DNA from 2 places in the Phycicoccus duodecadis genome. Region 1 is predicted to be linked to the other one. Evidence: predicted binding sites of a transcription regulator. Region 1 holds the regulator's gene; the other holds the start of a gene.
The links. The regulator LexA, encoded in region 1, represses DNA repair genes until DNA is damaged. The targets are predictions, from matches to a motif close to TCGAACANNTGTTCGA.
Positions count from the first base shown of each region.

Region 2: a site for LexA is predicted at 1,203-1,218, ahead of ATL31_RS17105 (HNH endonuclease signature motif containing protein). Genes of this name have one in related genera too.

Region 1 is NZ_PJNE01000001.1:618,524-625,788, forward strand. It holds gene ATL31_RS02805 (LysM peptidoglycan-binding domain-containing protein) at 250-696, opposite strand; gene lexA (transcriptional repressor LexA) at 916-1,641, shown strand; gene ATL31_RS02815 (succinylglutamate desuccinylase/aspartoacylase family protein) at 1,765-2,730, opposite strand; gene ATL31_RS02820 (ATP-dependent zinc protease family protein) at 2,730-3,242, opposite strand; gene ATL31_RS02825 (RimK family alpha-L-glutamate ligase) at 3,269-4,468, shown strand; gene ATL31_RS02830 (GNAT family N-acetyltransferase) at 4,473-5,021, opposite strand; gene ATL31_RS02835 (NAD-dependent protein deacetylase) at 5,018-6,022, opposite strand; gene ATL31_RS02840 (LysR family transcriptional regulator) at 6,089-7,042, shown strand; gene ATL31_RS02845 (ComEC/Rec2 family competence protein) at 7,052-7,265, opposite strand, start outside.
Region 2 is NZ_PJNE01000001.1:2,278,769-2,286,033, forward strand. It holds gene galK (galactokinase) at 1-455, shown strand, start outside; partial or broken gene ATL31_RS17185 (DUF6924 domain-containing protein) at 600-968, opposite strand; gene ATL31_RS17105 (HNH endonuclease signature motif containing protein) at 1,230-2,717, shown strand; gene ATL31_RS10685 (hypothetical protein) at 2,742-3,074, opposite strand; gene ATL31_RS16900 (hypothetical protein) at 3,118-3,276, opposite strand; gene ATL31_RS16905 (hypothetical protein) at 3,273-3,449, opposite strand; gene ATL31_RS10695 (excalibur calcium-binding domain-containing protein) at 3,640-4,206, opposite strand; gene ATL31_RS10700 (exodeoxyribonuclease III) at 4,284-5,093, opposite strand; gene ATL31_RS10705 (sulfate adenylyltransferase subunit 1) at 5,098-6,339, opposite strand; gene cysD (sulfate adenylyltransferase subunit CysD) at 6,339-7,259, opposite strand.

The sequences.
Region 1 (7,265 bases):
TGGACAGCGCTGAGCACGCCCTCTCGGTCGTCCAGCGCCGGACTCCGACAGGACGGGCCATCCCCCCTCGGCCGTTCGGTCGATGGGGGCAGGGTGTGGCAGCAAAGGGACAGGTCGGCGGAGGCCGCCACGGACAGCACGAAGGGCGTCACCCCTCCTGCACGGAGGTGACGCCCTTCGGCGTCCTGAGTCGGGTCGAGGGACTCGGACGAGGGGGGCCGACGGGGCTGCCAGCCCGACGCCGGCGGGTCAGCCGCGGGGGATGACGAGCCGCTGGCCGGCGCTGACCTGGGCCGTGCTCAGCCTGTTGGCCAGCTGGATGGCGAGGACGCCCTGGCTGACGGACAGGCCCGGGAGCTCGGCCGCGGCGACCTCGGACAGGGTCTGCCCGGCGCCGACGGTGACCGCGTGCTCAGCGGTGACGGCGCCGGCATCGCCGACGCCCCCGAAACCCAGGACGGCGGCCACCACGAGCGCGGCCAGCACGAGCAGGGCGAGACGGCCGCGGGCCGTGAGGCGCAAGCCCTCGGACACGCCGCCCTCGGACACGCCGCCCTCGGACACGCCGGCAGCAGGACCGGCGCCGCCCCGCACGACGACGAGCCGGGGCCCCTGCGGCAGCGGGTGGACGAAGCCCTCGGTGGGCTCCCAGGCGATCGCACTCATCATGTCCTCCATCCCAGCGGCCAGTGCCACCGTCGAACCGTTGTTCGATAGAACGTCTGTACGAGTTGTAGCACGGATGTTCGACCGGTTCAAGACACGCGTCGTAAGAATGTTTGAATCCCCTGTACGAACCGCGTAGGCTGTTCTCATGCGCACCAGCCTGCACATGAGCACCGACAAGCCGGCTGACCTGCGATAACACCCCGATCCGGGCGCTCCTGGGGCCCCGGACGCAGCGAAAGGGTCGAGATGGCACGTCCGAGGAACGCCGACATCCACGAGATGCCCGACCGGGGCGACGGCGGGGAGCTCACGCACCGCCAGCGCAAGGTCCTCGAGGTGATCCGCAACGCCATCGACCGTCGCGGCTACCCGCCGAGCATGCGCGAGATCGGCGAGGCCGTCGGGCTCACCTCCCCCAGCTCGGTCGCGCACCAGCTGTCCGCGCTCGAGCGCAAGGGCTACCTGCGCCGCGACCCCAACCGGCCGCGTGCCATCGAGGTCCTCTCCCCCGACACCGCCGACGAGGGCGGCTACCGGCGCAGCGCCGAGGTCGAGCACGACGACGTCGACGTCACCGGCATCCACGACGACCGCCCCGAGGCCACCTACGTGCCGGTGCTCGGCCGCATCGCCGCCGGTGTGCCGATCACGGCCGAGGAGGTCGTCGACGACGTCTTCCCGCTGCCCCGGCAGATCGTGGGCGAGGGCTCGCTGTTCCTGCTGAAGGTGGTCGGCGACTCGATGATCGACGCCGCCATCTGCGACGGCGACTGGGTGGTCGTGCGCCAGCAGCCCAACGCCGACAACGGCGACATCGTGGCGGCCATGCTCGACAACGAGGCCACCGTCAAGACGTTCAAGCGCAAGGACGGCAAGGTGTGGCTGATGCCGCACAACCAGGCCTTCGACCCCATCGACGGCGACCACGCGACCATCCTCGGCAAGGTCACCGCGGTGCTGCGGCGCGTCTGAGCCGCTGCCTGGCCGGTGAGCCCGTGGCGCACCGGCCAGGCTGCGGTGCAGCGGTCACCTGGGACCGGTGCGGATCGGGGTGACCGGAGTGGAGCAGGATGACCGGGGCCGGGCCGGCTCGGGTCAGGCCTCGACCTCGGCGATGTGCACGACCGCGTCGCCCGAGGTCACCAGCGGAGCCTCGGTGCGCCCGATGACGACGCCGGCCCGGTTGGCGTGCACCAGCCGCACGCGCTTGCCGAAGGAGTCGAACAGGCCGCCGAGGCGCTGACCCTCCTCGACGCGCTGGCCGAGGCCGGCCTCGAGGTGGAGCATCCCGGTGCCGCGGGCCCGCACCCAGCCGCTGCGCCACGAGACCTCGGAGGCGGCCGGCGGGTCCTCGGCCACGGGCTCGGTCATCCCGAGCGCGGCCAGCACCCGGCGCACCCCCAGCACCCCGGCCTCGACGGCCCAGGCATCCATCCGCCAGGCCTCCCCCGCCTCGTAGAGCAGCACCGTGGCCCCGTGCTCGCGGGCGGCGTGGCGCAGCGAGCCGTCGCGCACCTTGGCGTGCAGCATCACCGGCGCGGCGAAGGCGGCGGCCAGCTCGCGGGTCCGCGCGTCCTCGAGGTCGGCGCGGATCTGCGGGAGGTTGGTGCGCCGGTCGGAGCCGGTGTGCAGGTCGATGCCCACCTCGCACTGGTCGACGACCTGGGTCATGAACAGGTGCGCGATGCGGCCCGCCAGCGAGCCGCGGGGCGCCCCGGGGAACGAGCGGTTCAGGTCGCGCCGGTCGGGCAGGTAGCGGCTGCCGTTCATGAACCCCAGCACGTTCACGATCGGCACGGCGATCAGGGTGCCGCGCAACGTCTTCGGGTCGAGGGCGGCCAGCACCTGGCGGACCACCTCGACGCCCACGGCCTCGTCGCCGTGGATGGCGGCGTCGACCCACACCGTGGGGCCCTCCTCACGGCCGTGGACGACGCGGATGGGCAGGTCGACGTCGGCGCCGGTGACCAGGCGGGTGATGGGCAGCGCCAGCGACTGGGCGCGCCCGGCCCGCACCCGCACGCTGCCGATCTCGAACGAGGGCCGCAGCGCCCGGGCCATCAGCCGGCCCCCCGGTTGCGCCGGCGCAGGCGCAGCGGCGGGCGGCCCCCGAGGTAGGAACGGCCGGGGTCGACGGCGTACCCCTGGCGCAGCGCCTCGCGGCCGACGAGCATCCGGAAGCCCATCTCGTCGCGGTTGGCGAGCGTCATCTCGGCGCTGACGGTGCGGCCCATCAGGGTCAGGTCCAGGGCGACGACGAGGCGCTGCTCGGTGTGGCCGGAGGACGAGCGCACGTCGCGGACGTCGAGGACCGGGCGCTCGACCACCACGGCGTCGTCGTCGGAGCGCTGCCACGGGCGGATGGTGAAGCGCACCCAGCGCTCGCCGTCGCGCTCGAGCTCCTCGAGGTCGAAGGCGTGCACGGAGGACGAGCGGGCGCCGGTGTCGAGCTTGGCCTTGACCCACGGGACCCCCGCGGACGGGAGGCTGACCCACTCGCGCCACCCGGCGAGGGTGTAGGCAAGACTGTCGGTCGAGGCTGCAGCGCCCGGGCCCGCACGACCGTCCGACACCGTCCGTCCTCTCCGTTCAGGAAGCCATGAAGCTCGCGATCCTCTCCCGCGCACCTCGCTCGTACAGTACGCAGCGCCTGCGCACCGCCGCCGCCGACCGGGGCCACACCGTCAAGGTGCTGAACACCCTACGGTTCGGCATCGACCTCTCCGGGGACGAGCCCGACCTGCAGTTCCGGGGCAAGCGCCTCTCGACGTACGACGCGATCCTGCCGCGGATCGGCAACTCCGTCACGTACTTCGGCACCGCGGTGGTGCGCCAGTTCGAGCAGATGGACGTCTACACGCCGAGCACCTCGTGGGGCATCGCGAACTCGCGGGACAAGCTGCGCGCCACCCAGATCCTGTCGCGCCACCACATCGGGATGCCGCCGACGACGTTCGTGCGCGACCGGGCCGACGTCATCGCGGCCATCGAGCGGGTCGGCGGCGCGCCGGTGGTCATCAAGCTGCTCGAGGGCACCCAGGGCATCGGGGTGATCCTGGCGCCGACGATCAAGGTGGCCGAGGCGATCATCGAGACGCTGCACTCGACCCGGCAGAACGTGCTCATCCAGCACTTCGTCAGCGAGAGCAAGGGGCGCGACATCCGGGCGCTGGTCGTCGGCGACCGCGTGGTGGCGGCGATGCGCCGCGTGGCCAAGGGCGACGAGTTCCGCTCGAACGTGCACCGGGGCGGGTCGGTCGAACCGGTCGAGCTCGACCCCGAGTTCGAGAAGGCGGCGGTGCGCTCGGCCCAGATCATGGGCCTGCGGGTGGCCGGCGTCGACATGCTCGAGGGCGCCGAGGGCCCGCTCGTGATGGAGGTCAACTCCTCCCCCGGCCTGGAGGGCATCGAGACCGCGACCAAGCTCGACGTGGCCGGCGCGATCATCGACTACATCGACAACCAGGTGGCCTTCCCCGAGATCGACGTGCGCCAGCGGCTGACGGTCTCGACGGGCTACGGCGTGGCCGAGATCGCGGTGCTCGAGGCGTCGGACCTGGTGGGCAAGACACTGGCGGCGTCGGGGCTGCGCGAGCGTGACATCACCGCGCTGACGCTGCACCGCGGGACGTCGGTGGTCCCGAACCCGAACGGGAACCATGTGCTGCAGGCGGGCGACCGGCTGCTGTGCTTCGGGCGGCTCGAGGAGATGCGCTCGATGATCCCGAGCCGGCGGCGGCGGACCCGCAAGGTCAAGAAGCTGCCCAAGGAGCCGATCCACGAGCCCCGCCCCGAGTGAGCCCTCAGGGCCCGGCGTCGGGCGCGGCCGGGCGGCGGCGCTGCCAGAGCGCGGTGTCGACCCAGCGGTCGAACTTGCGGCCCACCTCCCGCAGCGTGCCCACCGGCTCGAAGCCGAAGGACCGGTGCAGGGCCTCGCTGGCCGGGTTGGGCTGGGCGATGACGGCCAGGCAGGTGTGGATGCCGTCGGCGTCGACCCGGGCGAACAGCTCGGTGTACAGGCGGCGCCCGAGCCCCCGGCCGCGGGCCACGTCGGCGAGGTAGACCGAGACCTCGCGCGTCGCGTCGTAGGCGGCCCGTGGGCGGTAGACGCCGCTGAACGCGTACCCCAGCACCTCGGCCGACGGCTGCCGGACGGCGACCAGCACGTGGTCGCCGGGCGCCTCGGACCGTAGCCGGTCGGCGTAGTGGTCGTCGGGGCGGGGTTCGACGTCGAAGGTGGCGAGCGAGTGCAGCACGGCGTCGTTGTAGATGGCGGCCATCCCGGGTAGGTCGGCCGGGGTGGCGGCCCGGACGACGACGTCGTCGTCACCGGCCGCAGAACCGGCCGTCACGCGGCCCGGCCCCGGGCCGCGAGGACCTGCTCGAGCGTGGGCGCGAGGTCGGCGTCGACGCGCAGCGACATGTGCTCGTCGCCGCGCGTGGGGCCGCGGGTCACGCCGACCACCGGGATGCCGCGGCGGGCGGCGTGCCGGACGAACCGCAGGCCCGACATCACCGCCAGCGAGGAGCCGAGCACCAGCAGGGCCGGCGCGGCGTCGGTGAGCGCGAAGACGTGGTCGACGCGCTCGCGCGGGACGGAGCCGCCGAAGAACACGACATCGGGCTTGAGGGTGTCGGCCCCGCAGACCAGGCACCCGGCGAGGTGGAAGCCGGCGACGGCCTCGTCGGGCAGGACCACGTCGCCGTCGGGGCGGATCTGGCTGCTGACCCGGGAGCCGTCGGCCACCTCGCCCCGCACCAGTGCCTCGAACCCCGGGTTGGCCTCGGCCATCCGGCGCTGCAGGGCCTCGCGCGGGCTGCGGTCGCCGCAGGTGAGGCACACGACCTCGGCCAGGGTGCCGTGCAGCTCGGTGACGTCGCGGCTGCCGGCGACCTGGTGCAGGCCGTCGACGTTCTGGGTGACGACCGGGCCGAGCACGCCCGCGCGCTGCAGGGCCGCCACCGCGCGGTGCCCCGCGTTGGGCTCGGCCCGCGAGAAGCGCTGCCACCCCACGAATGAGCGCGCCCAGTACCGGCGCCGGTTCTCGGTGCTGGCGCAGAACTCGCCGTGCTGCATCGGGGTGACGCGCCGCGTGCCGTCACGCCCGCGGTAGTCGGGGATGCCGCTGTCGGTGGACATGCCCGCACCGGTGAGCACGATCGTGCCGGGATGGTCGTGCAGCAGGCCGGCCAGCCGGGCGACGGCCTCGGGGCTGCGCGCCTCGGCCGGCGGCTGGGTGAGCGCCCACGCCGGGGTGGCGGTGTCGTCGGTCCGCAGGACCGGCGCCGGGGCGGCCAGCGGCCCGGGGTGGGGCGGGCGCGACGACGGGGAGGTCGGGGCGGCATCCGGCATGGCTCCAGTATCGCCCGACCCGCCGACAGGGCACGATCGATAACACGGGGTTATACGCTGTGGGGCATGATCGACGCCGCAGGACTGCGCGTCATGCGCGCCATCGCCGACGAGGGCAGCTTCACGGCGGCCGCCGGCGCGCTCGGGTACACCCAGCCCGCCATCTCGCAGATGGTGCGCCGCCTCGAGCAGCGCACCGGCACCGCCCTGGTCGAGCGGGTCGGGCGCAACGTCCGGCTCACCGAGGCCGGGCGTGTCCTGGCCCGCCACGCCGGCCCCGTGCTGGCCGCGCTCGACGCCGCCGAGGAGGAGGTGGCCGCCATCGCCGGGCTGCGCAGCGGGCGGGTGCGCATCATGGCCTTCCCGTCGGCATCGGCCACTTTGGTGCCGCGGGCGCTGGCGCTGGTCAAGGCCCGCTTCCCCGACGTGAGCATCAGCTTCACCGAGGCCGAGCCGCCGCAGAGCATCGCGGCGCTGCGGGCCGGCGAGTGCGACCTGGCCATCGCGTTCGCCTACGAGGGCACCGACCTGGCCCGCGGCGAGGAGGACCTCGACGCCTTCGTCATCACCCCCCTGCTCGACGACGAGGTGCGCCTGGCGGTGCCGCGCACCCACCGGGTCGCCGACCAGGAGACGGTGCACCTGGCCGACCTCCGGGACGAGCCGTGGATCGCCGGCTGCCCGCGTTGCCGCGGCCACCTGCTGCAGCTGGCCGACGCCGCGGGCTTCCGGCCCGACGTCGCGTACGAGACCGAGGACTACGTGGCGGTGATGGGGCTGGTCGCCGAGGGTCTCGGGGTGGCACTCATCCCCGATCTGATCCTGCGCACCGTGCACCACCCGGACGTGGTGGCCCTGCGGATGGAGCCGGCCTCGCGCCGCACCATCACCGCCATGACCACGCCGGACCTGCGGCGCGTGCCGGCCGTCGGGGCAGCCCTGGACGCGCTCATCGAAAGTGCCGGCTCGCAGCCGCGTACCCCCACGACCCGGATGGCCGAGCCCGCCTGGTCGATCTGAGCCGACCGTTCACCGGGCGGTGACGACCCGAGTGGCTCCTCCGCCCTCGACCACGGCGACGTCGCCGCGCTGGTCGGTGCGGTAGACCGCGTACCCCAGGCGCCGCAGCAGCGCCACGTGCGCCGGCGCCGGATGCCCGTAGTCGTTGTCGGCGCCCACGCTGATCACCCCGACCGGCGCCCGTACCGCGGCCATCAGCTCGTCGTCGAGGTTCGAGGACCCG
Region 2 (7,265 bases), 1.7 Mb from region 1:
CGGCGGCGGCGGCGCTGGGCGTCGCGTCGCTGCGCGAGGTGCCGGTCGAGGGGCTGGATGCCGCGCTGGCCCGGCTGGGCGACGACGAGCAGCGCCGGCGGACCCGTCACGTGGTCACCGAGATCGCCCGGGTGCGCGAGACGGTGGCGGCGCTGCGGGCCGGCGACCTCGGCGAGGTGGGGCGGCTCTTCCTCGCCTCGCACGCCTCGCTGCGCGACGACTACGAGGTCAGCTGCGCCGAGCTCGACGTGTCGGTGGATGCGGCGGTGGGGGCGGGCGCCCTGGGCGCGCGGATGACCGGCGGCGGGTTCGGCGGGTCGTCCATCGCCCTGCTGCCGGCGGGCTCGGTGGAGGTGGCGCGCGACGCCATCGCGGCGGCCTTCGCCGCGCGGGGGTGGCGCGAGCCGCGGTCGTTCGCGGTCACGGCCGGGCCGCCCGCCGCGCGCGACGCCTGAGGTCGGGGCGGCCGGGCCGGCGCGCAGGTGGCCGACCGGTCTCCCGGCCGGCGGCGGGTCAGGCGCTCGGCTCGGCACGGTGGGTCAGGCGGTCGGGATCCCGCGGAAGACGCCGTCGCCGCCGGTGGCGTCCGCGAACTCCTCCTAGCCCATGTTGGCCAGGTTGAGGTTGTTGTCGACCGACCACAGCTCCGCCGCCACGCAGCGGAACGGCGGACGGGCGTCGTCACCGAGGTCGACGACGAGGACCGGGTGGTCCGGGCCGACGGCCTGCTCGTCCGCGACGAAGAGCACCGCCGCGTCGGAGCCGCCGTCGCGCACGGCCTCGCGCAGGTCCTGTCAGGAGGCGTCGGCCTGGTCGGGGTCGTCGACCACCGTGACGTAGGCGCGGAACCCGTCGGCGTTCTCCTCGGCCACGGCGTCGCGGAGGGCGGCCCATCCGTCGTCGTCGCGGAACGCGGTCCGCACGAGGAGCGAGTCGTCGGTGGTCGGGAGCGTCGCCATGCGCGTCATCCCACCACGCGGGGCTTGCCCTCCGGGGGTCCGATGCGGTCCTGGTTCGGCGTCCGCCCTCGGCCGTGATGCGTCCTGGGGGCCCTCGACGCGGGTGGCCGGCAGCGTCCGGCGAGCTCCGCCATGGCGGTGCCGACGCCGTCGACCCGGGATGGGACGTGCGGGCCCTCTGTGGCGAATGCGCCTCTGGTGATGCGGAACTCGTCTCAGCCAACCGGTGGATGTCCTGGACTGTCGGACGTCTGTTCGATACTATGGAGCATGACCAGGGGGACGGTGGGGATCGCGGAGCGACGCTCCGCGATCGCCGCTGCCCGCGCCGCGATCGGCAGTCTGGGTGAGGTGCTGGCGACCGCGTCCGCGGAGGACCTCGCGGCCCTGATGGGTGAGCTCGACGCCGTCGTGGCGTCCGCGTCGGCCGCACGGGTCGAGGTGGTCGTGGAGGCGACCCGACGGGGTGAGTGCACCGGCTCGGGAGTGCACGCGTGGGTGCGCGAGCACGCGCCGTCGCTGCGTCAGGGCGGGGCCGCCGCGGTCGCCCGGGTCGCGCAGGAGGTCACCGCGCGCGACACCGGCCTCGAACGCCGTGACCCCGACGCGGCCTCCCCGGTCGGCATCGTCTGGTCCGCGGTGCGTGCGGGCACCCTCGAGGCCGGCACGGGGTGCGCGGTCCTCCGCGAGGCCGCCCGCCTCGAACCCCTGCTGCGGCCCGACGCGGTGTCGACCGTGGTCGAGGGCTTGGTCGACCTGGCCGCCGCGTGGGGCCCGGCGATGATGCGCCGCCTGCGGCCGCGGCTGGTCGCCGAGCACGGCCACCACGGCGCGTTCGACCAGCTCCACGACACGCTGGCCGCGGCTGCGAGGCTGTCCTCGCCGCGCATCGAGTCCGGGGACCTGACCGAGTACCAGCTGTGGATGACCCCCGCACAGGCCGCCACCCTCGAAGCCGCCATCGGCCCCCTCTCCGCACCCCAACCGAACGACGAGACCGGGGAACGGGACCTGCGCCCCGCCGGGCAACGCCGCGTCGAAGCCCTCACCACTATCTGTAGCGATGCCAGCGCCCAGGCCGCCGACCAGGCCGGGGACCCCTCCACCCACGGGGCAGTCCTGCACGTCAGCATCGACCTCACCGACCTCGAGCACCGCACCGGCGCCGCCGAGGTCCTCGGCTCGACCGCCGACGGCACCCTGCTCCCACCCGAGACCCTGCGCCGCCTCGCCTGCGACGCCGCCCTGGTCCCCTACGTCCTCGGCACCCACGGCGAGACCCTCGACGTCGGCCGGGTCGCCCGCCTCTTCACCCGCCCCCAACGCCGCCTCCTGCGCCGCCGCGACCGCGGCTGCACCTACCCCGGCTGCACCACACCCCCGGACTGGGCCCGCGCCCACCACATCCGCCACTGGGCCGACGACGGCCCCACCGACACGACCAACGCCGCCCTCCTCTGCCCACGCCACCACACCCACGTCCACCACAAGCGCTTCTGGGCCCACGTCCGAGACACCCCCGACCACCACGGCCGCTACGTCACCTGGGACCTCACCCCCGGCTCCTACGACCACCACCTCGCCCTCCTCCGCGCGGCGCAACCACCCACCCGCCCCGCCACCCAGCTCCTGCATGCCCTCATCGGCCCCCTCGCACCCGAACCCGACACCCCGGAGTGGTCCACCCACGACGATCCCTGGTGGGACGACCCGATGCCCGAGCGAACCTGCCACGACGACGCAAAGCCGGCCGCCTGACCCCCCGCTCATGCCGATGTGCGGTCACTCGACGATGTTGTCCACATTGACGTAGTAGACCCGCTCCAGCCCGTTGGCGATCTCCTCCGCGGAGGAGTACCGCCGCGGGTCGTTGAGGAGTGGCTCGGCCTCTTCGATGTCGGCGTCTCTCGTGTCTGGGTCGTCCCAACGACCGACCCGGATTCTGATCTCGCCCGTCCGCGCCAGTGCGACAAGCGATGCTGCGAGGACGTCTACGCCGGGGCTCCCGGCGGCGATCAAGCCATCAGTCCGGCATGCGTCTGCGATCTCCCACAGGGGGATGTCATCCTCCAGGCCGAGTTCGAGGATCTCCCGCCGAAGTGCGTCGTCATTCACGCCCAGAGGATGGCATAGCAGCGCACGCTCATGCCGCTGGGCGTCAGTGGTACTCGGCAACGACCTCGATGCGCCCCACGATGTTCTGGTTGAGCTCGCCCAGGTCCTCGGCCGGGATCCAGTACTCGAGGATCGTCCGCCCGCCGGCCTGGTGGACCTCGAAGCGGTCGAGGAACGTCTTCGCTACCTCGAACCTGGTCACGTAACCGACTCCATGGCCTTCACGTTCCAATCGCGAGCGATCTTCACGGCGTAGTCCTCGTTCAGCACGGGGTAGAAGATCGGCTGGCCGGGGAGCCGCGGCGGCCACGAGGACCACCCTGATGCCTCGACGAGGGCCAGCTCGTGAGGCCCCGTCGAACGCCAGAGTGTCACGGTCTGCACTCGACGATTGTGGCACTGACTCGACTGCGTTCGCAGGCGGGTTTCGCAGAGGTCCGAGCCATCGGCCCAGCCTGGCGGGGAGGGCGGTGGGCGCCCCGCGGACCGCTCATGGCACGGTGACTCGTCTCGCGAGCGCCTGCCATCCTCGGCACCGGCCAGGGCCAGCGCGGGCTCGTAGCGGTCAGCTCTCGCAGCCGACCCCGTCGCCGTCGCGGTCGAGCTTGGACGAGTAGCCGGGGTCCCCGCGCAGGACCGGGGCGGCACCCGCCGCACGGGCCTCGGAGCAGTTCGCGTAGTACACGTCGGCAGCCTCAGCCTCCTGGGCAGCAGCCGCAGCTGCAGCGAGGGCTCTCGCCTGAGCAGCGGCCTTGGCCCTGGCCTTGGCAGCAGCGACTGCCTTGGCCTTGGCCGCCGCGGCGGCCTTCGCCGTGGCGGCGGCGACCGCCTTGGCCTTCGCCGCAGCAGCGGCCTTCGCCTTCGCCGCTGCCTCCGCCTTGGCCTTCGCGGCCGCGTCGGCCTGGGCCTTCGCCGCGGCAGCCGCAGCAGCGGCCTGGGCCTTGGCCGTAGCCTCCGCCTTCGCGGCGGCCGCGGCGTCGGGGGTGCTCGCCGCCGCGACCAGCGGGCGGGCCGCACCCGACGCCAGCTCGACCTCGTCGCTCCCGCCACAGCCCGACAGGAGCGTGGCGACCAGGACGGCCGTCCCGAACGCGGAGATGGTCTTCGTGCGCATGCTTCCCCCAGGTGTCATGCGGCGGAGGCTACGACGCCGGCGGCCCGCGCCACCGGCGTTCCGGGAAACAACGGGCCGACCGGACGGGGACGGCGTCAGACCGCGTACTCGACCAGCACCGGCGCGTGGTCGCTCCACCGCTCGGCGTAGGTCAGCGCCCGCCCCACCGTGGCCGACGTCGCCGCCGCGGCCAGCGGCGCGGTCGCCAGCTGGTAGTCGATCCGCCAGCCCGCGTCGTTGTCGAATGCCTGCCCCCGCCACGACCACCACGTGTACGGCCCCGGCCCCGGCCCGTGCAGCCGGCGGTGCACGTCGACCAGCCCGTGCTCGGCGCCCCACCGGTCGAGGTGCTCCTGCTCGGCCGGCAGGAACCCGGACTTGCCCCGGTTGCCCTTCCAGTTCTTCAGGTCGTCCTGGGTGTGCGCGATGTTCAGGTCTCCCGTCAGCACCGCCAGCCGCCCCTCGGCCGACCACGCCTCGACCCGCGCCCCGAGCGCCGCCAGGAACCGCTGCTTCTCCTCCTGGCGCGGCGTCCCGGCCTCCCCCGTGTGCACGTACGCCGAGGCCACCGTCACCACCGCACCGCCCACCAGGACGTCGGCCTCCACCCAGCGGCCCTGACCGGCGAACTCCGCCCCGGCCGGCCCGCCCAGCTCGGTGCGGACCTCCTTCACCGGACGCCGCGACAGCACCGCCACGCCGGCGCGCCCCTTGGCGTCGCTCGGCGCGTGCACGACCTCCCACGACTCGAACACGGTGCCCGACAGGGCAGCCCGCAGCTGGTCATCGGACGCTCGCACCTCCTGCAGGGCCACGACGTCGGCACCGGACGCCGCCAGCCACGAGATGCCGCCTCGCCGCTCGGCGGCCCGGACCCCGTTGACGTTGGCGGAGACGAGCAGCACGCCCCTAGTTGATCATCCCGGCGCCGACGGTGTTGCCGCTGGCCTCGTCGATGAGGATGAACGAGCCGGTGGTGCGGTTCTGCTCGTAGGGGTCGACCAGCAGCTGCTGGGTGGTCCGCAGCGTCACGCGCCCGATCTCGTTGAGCCCCAGCTCGCGGGTCTCGGTGTCGCGGTGCAGCGAGTTGATGTCGAGCCGGTACTGGATGTCCTTCACGACCGCCCGGGCCGAGCGCGTGGTGTGCTTGATGGCCAGCTTCTGGCGCGGCCGCAGCGGCTCGCGCGTCATCCAGCAGATCATCGCGTCGATGTCCTGGGTGGGCTCGGGCGCGTTCTTGACCCGGCAGATCATGTCGCCGCGCGAGACGTCGAGGTCGTCCTCGAGCCGCACTACGACCGACATCGGCGGGAACGCCTCGGTGACCTCCCGGTCGAACAGGTCGATCCCGGCGATGCGGCTGGTGAGCCCGCTCGGCAGCACCATCACCTCGTCGCCCGGCTTCATGACCCCGCTCGCCACGCGCCCGGCGTAGCCCCGGTAGTCGTGGTACTCGTCGGACTTCGGCCGCACCACGTACTGCACCGGGAAGCGCACGTCACGCAGGTCGCGGTCGGACGCGATGTGCACGTTCTCGAGGTGGTGCATCAGCGAGGAGCCGTCGTACCAGGGCATGTTCTCGCTGCGCGTCACGACGTTGTCGCCCTGGAGCGCCGAGATCGGGATGACGGCGAGGTCGGGCACGTTGAGCCGCTGGGTGAAGGTGACGAACTCGGCGCGGATGCGCTCGAACACCTCCTGGTCGTAGCCGACGAGGTCCATCTTGTTCACAGCCAGCACCAGGTGCGGCACCCGCAGCAGCGACAGGATGACCGCATGCCGACGCGACTGCTCGGTGAGGCCCTGCCGGGCGTCGACCAGCACCAGCCCGAGGTCGGCCGTCGAGGCGCCGGTCACCATGTTGCGCGTGTACTGCACGTGCCCCGGGGTGTCGGCGATGATGAACTTCCTTCGCGGAGTGGCGAAGTAGCGGTACGCGACGTCGATCGTGATGCCCTGCTCGCGCTCGGAGCGCAGGCCGTCGGTGAGCAGAGCGAGGTCGGTGTAGTCGTAGCCCTTGGTCTTTGAGGTCGCCTCGACGGCCTCGAGCTGGTCCTCGAAGATCGCCTTGGAGTCCAGGAGCAGCCGCCCGATGAGGGTGGACTTCCCGTCGTCGACCGAGCCGGCCGTGGCGAAGCGCAGCAGGTCCATCAGAAGTAGCCCTCCTTCTTGCGGTCCTCCATGGCGGCCTCGGAGAACCGGTCGTCGCCGCGGGTCGCGCCGCGCTCGGTGACCCGGGCGACCGCGACCTCCTCGACGATCTCGTCGAGCGTCGCGGCCGTGCTCTCGACGCAGCCGGTGAGCGACAGGTCGCCGACGGTGCGGAAGCGCACGGTGCGCTCGGTGACGACCTCGCCGTCGCGGCACGGGTTGGCGGGGTGCTCGCTGAGCAGCATCCCGTCGCGCTCGAACACCCGCCGACGATGCGAGAAGTAGATCGAGGGGATCTCGACCTCCTCGCGGGCGATGTAGTGCCAGATGTCGAGCTCGGTCCAGTTCGACAGCGGGAAGATCCGCATGTGCTCGCCCTCGTGCAGCCGCCCGTTGTAGAGCGACCACAGCTCCGGGCGCTGGTTCTTGGGGTCCCACTGGCCGAAGTCGTCGCGGTGGGAGTAGACGCGCTCCTTGGCGCGCGCCTTCTCCTCGTCGCGCCGGCCCCCGCCGAACGCGGCCGTGAAGCCACCGGACTCGAGCGCCTCGAGCAGGGTCGCGATTTGCATCCGGTTGCGGCTGGTCCGGCCGTCGTCGACCACGATGCCGTCGGCGATCGCCTGGTCGACCGAGGCCACGACCAGGTTGGCGCCGAGCCGCTCGACCCACGCGTCACGGGTCGCGAGGACCTCGGGGAAGTCGAGACCGGTGTCGACCTGGAGCAGCGGGAACGGCAGCCGCGCCGGGTGGAATGCCTTCTCGGCCAGCCGGAGCATCACGATGGAGTCCTTGCCGCCCGAGAACATCAGGACGGGCCTCTCCAGCTCGGCCACGACCTCGCGGAAGATGTGGATCGACTCGGACTCCAGCTCGTCGAGCTGGGAGAGCCGGTAGTCGGCGGGGCTCTGCACGGGGGTCACCTCTCG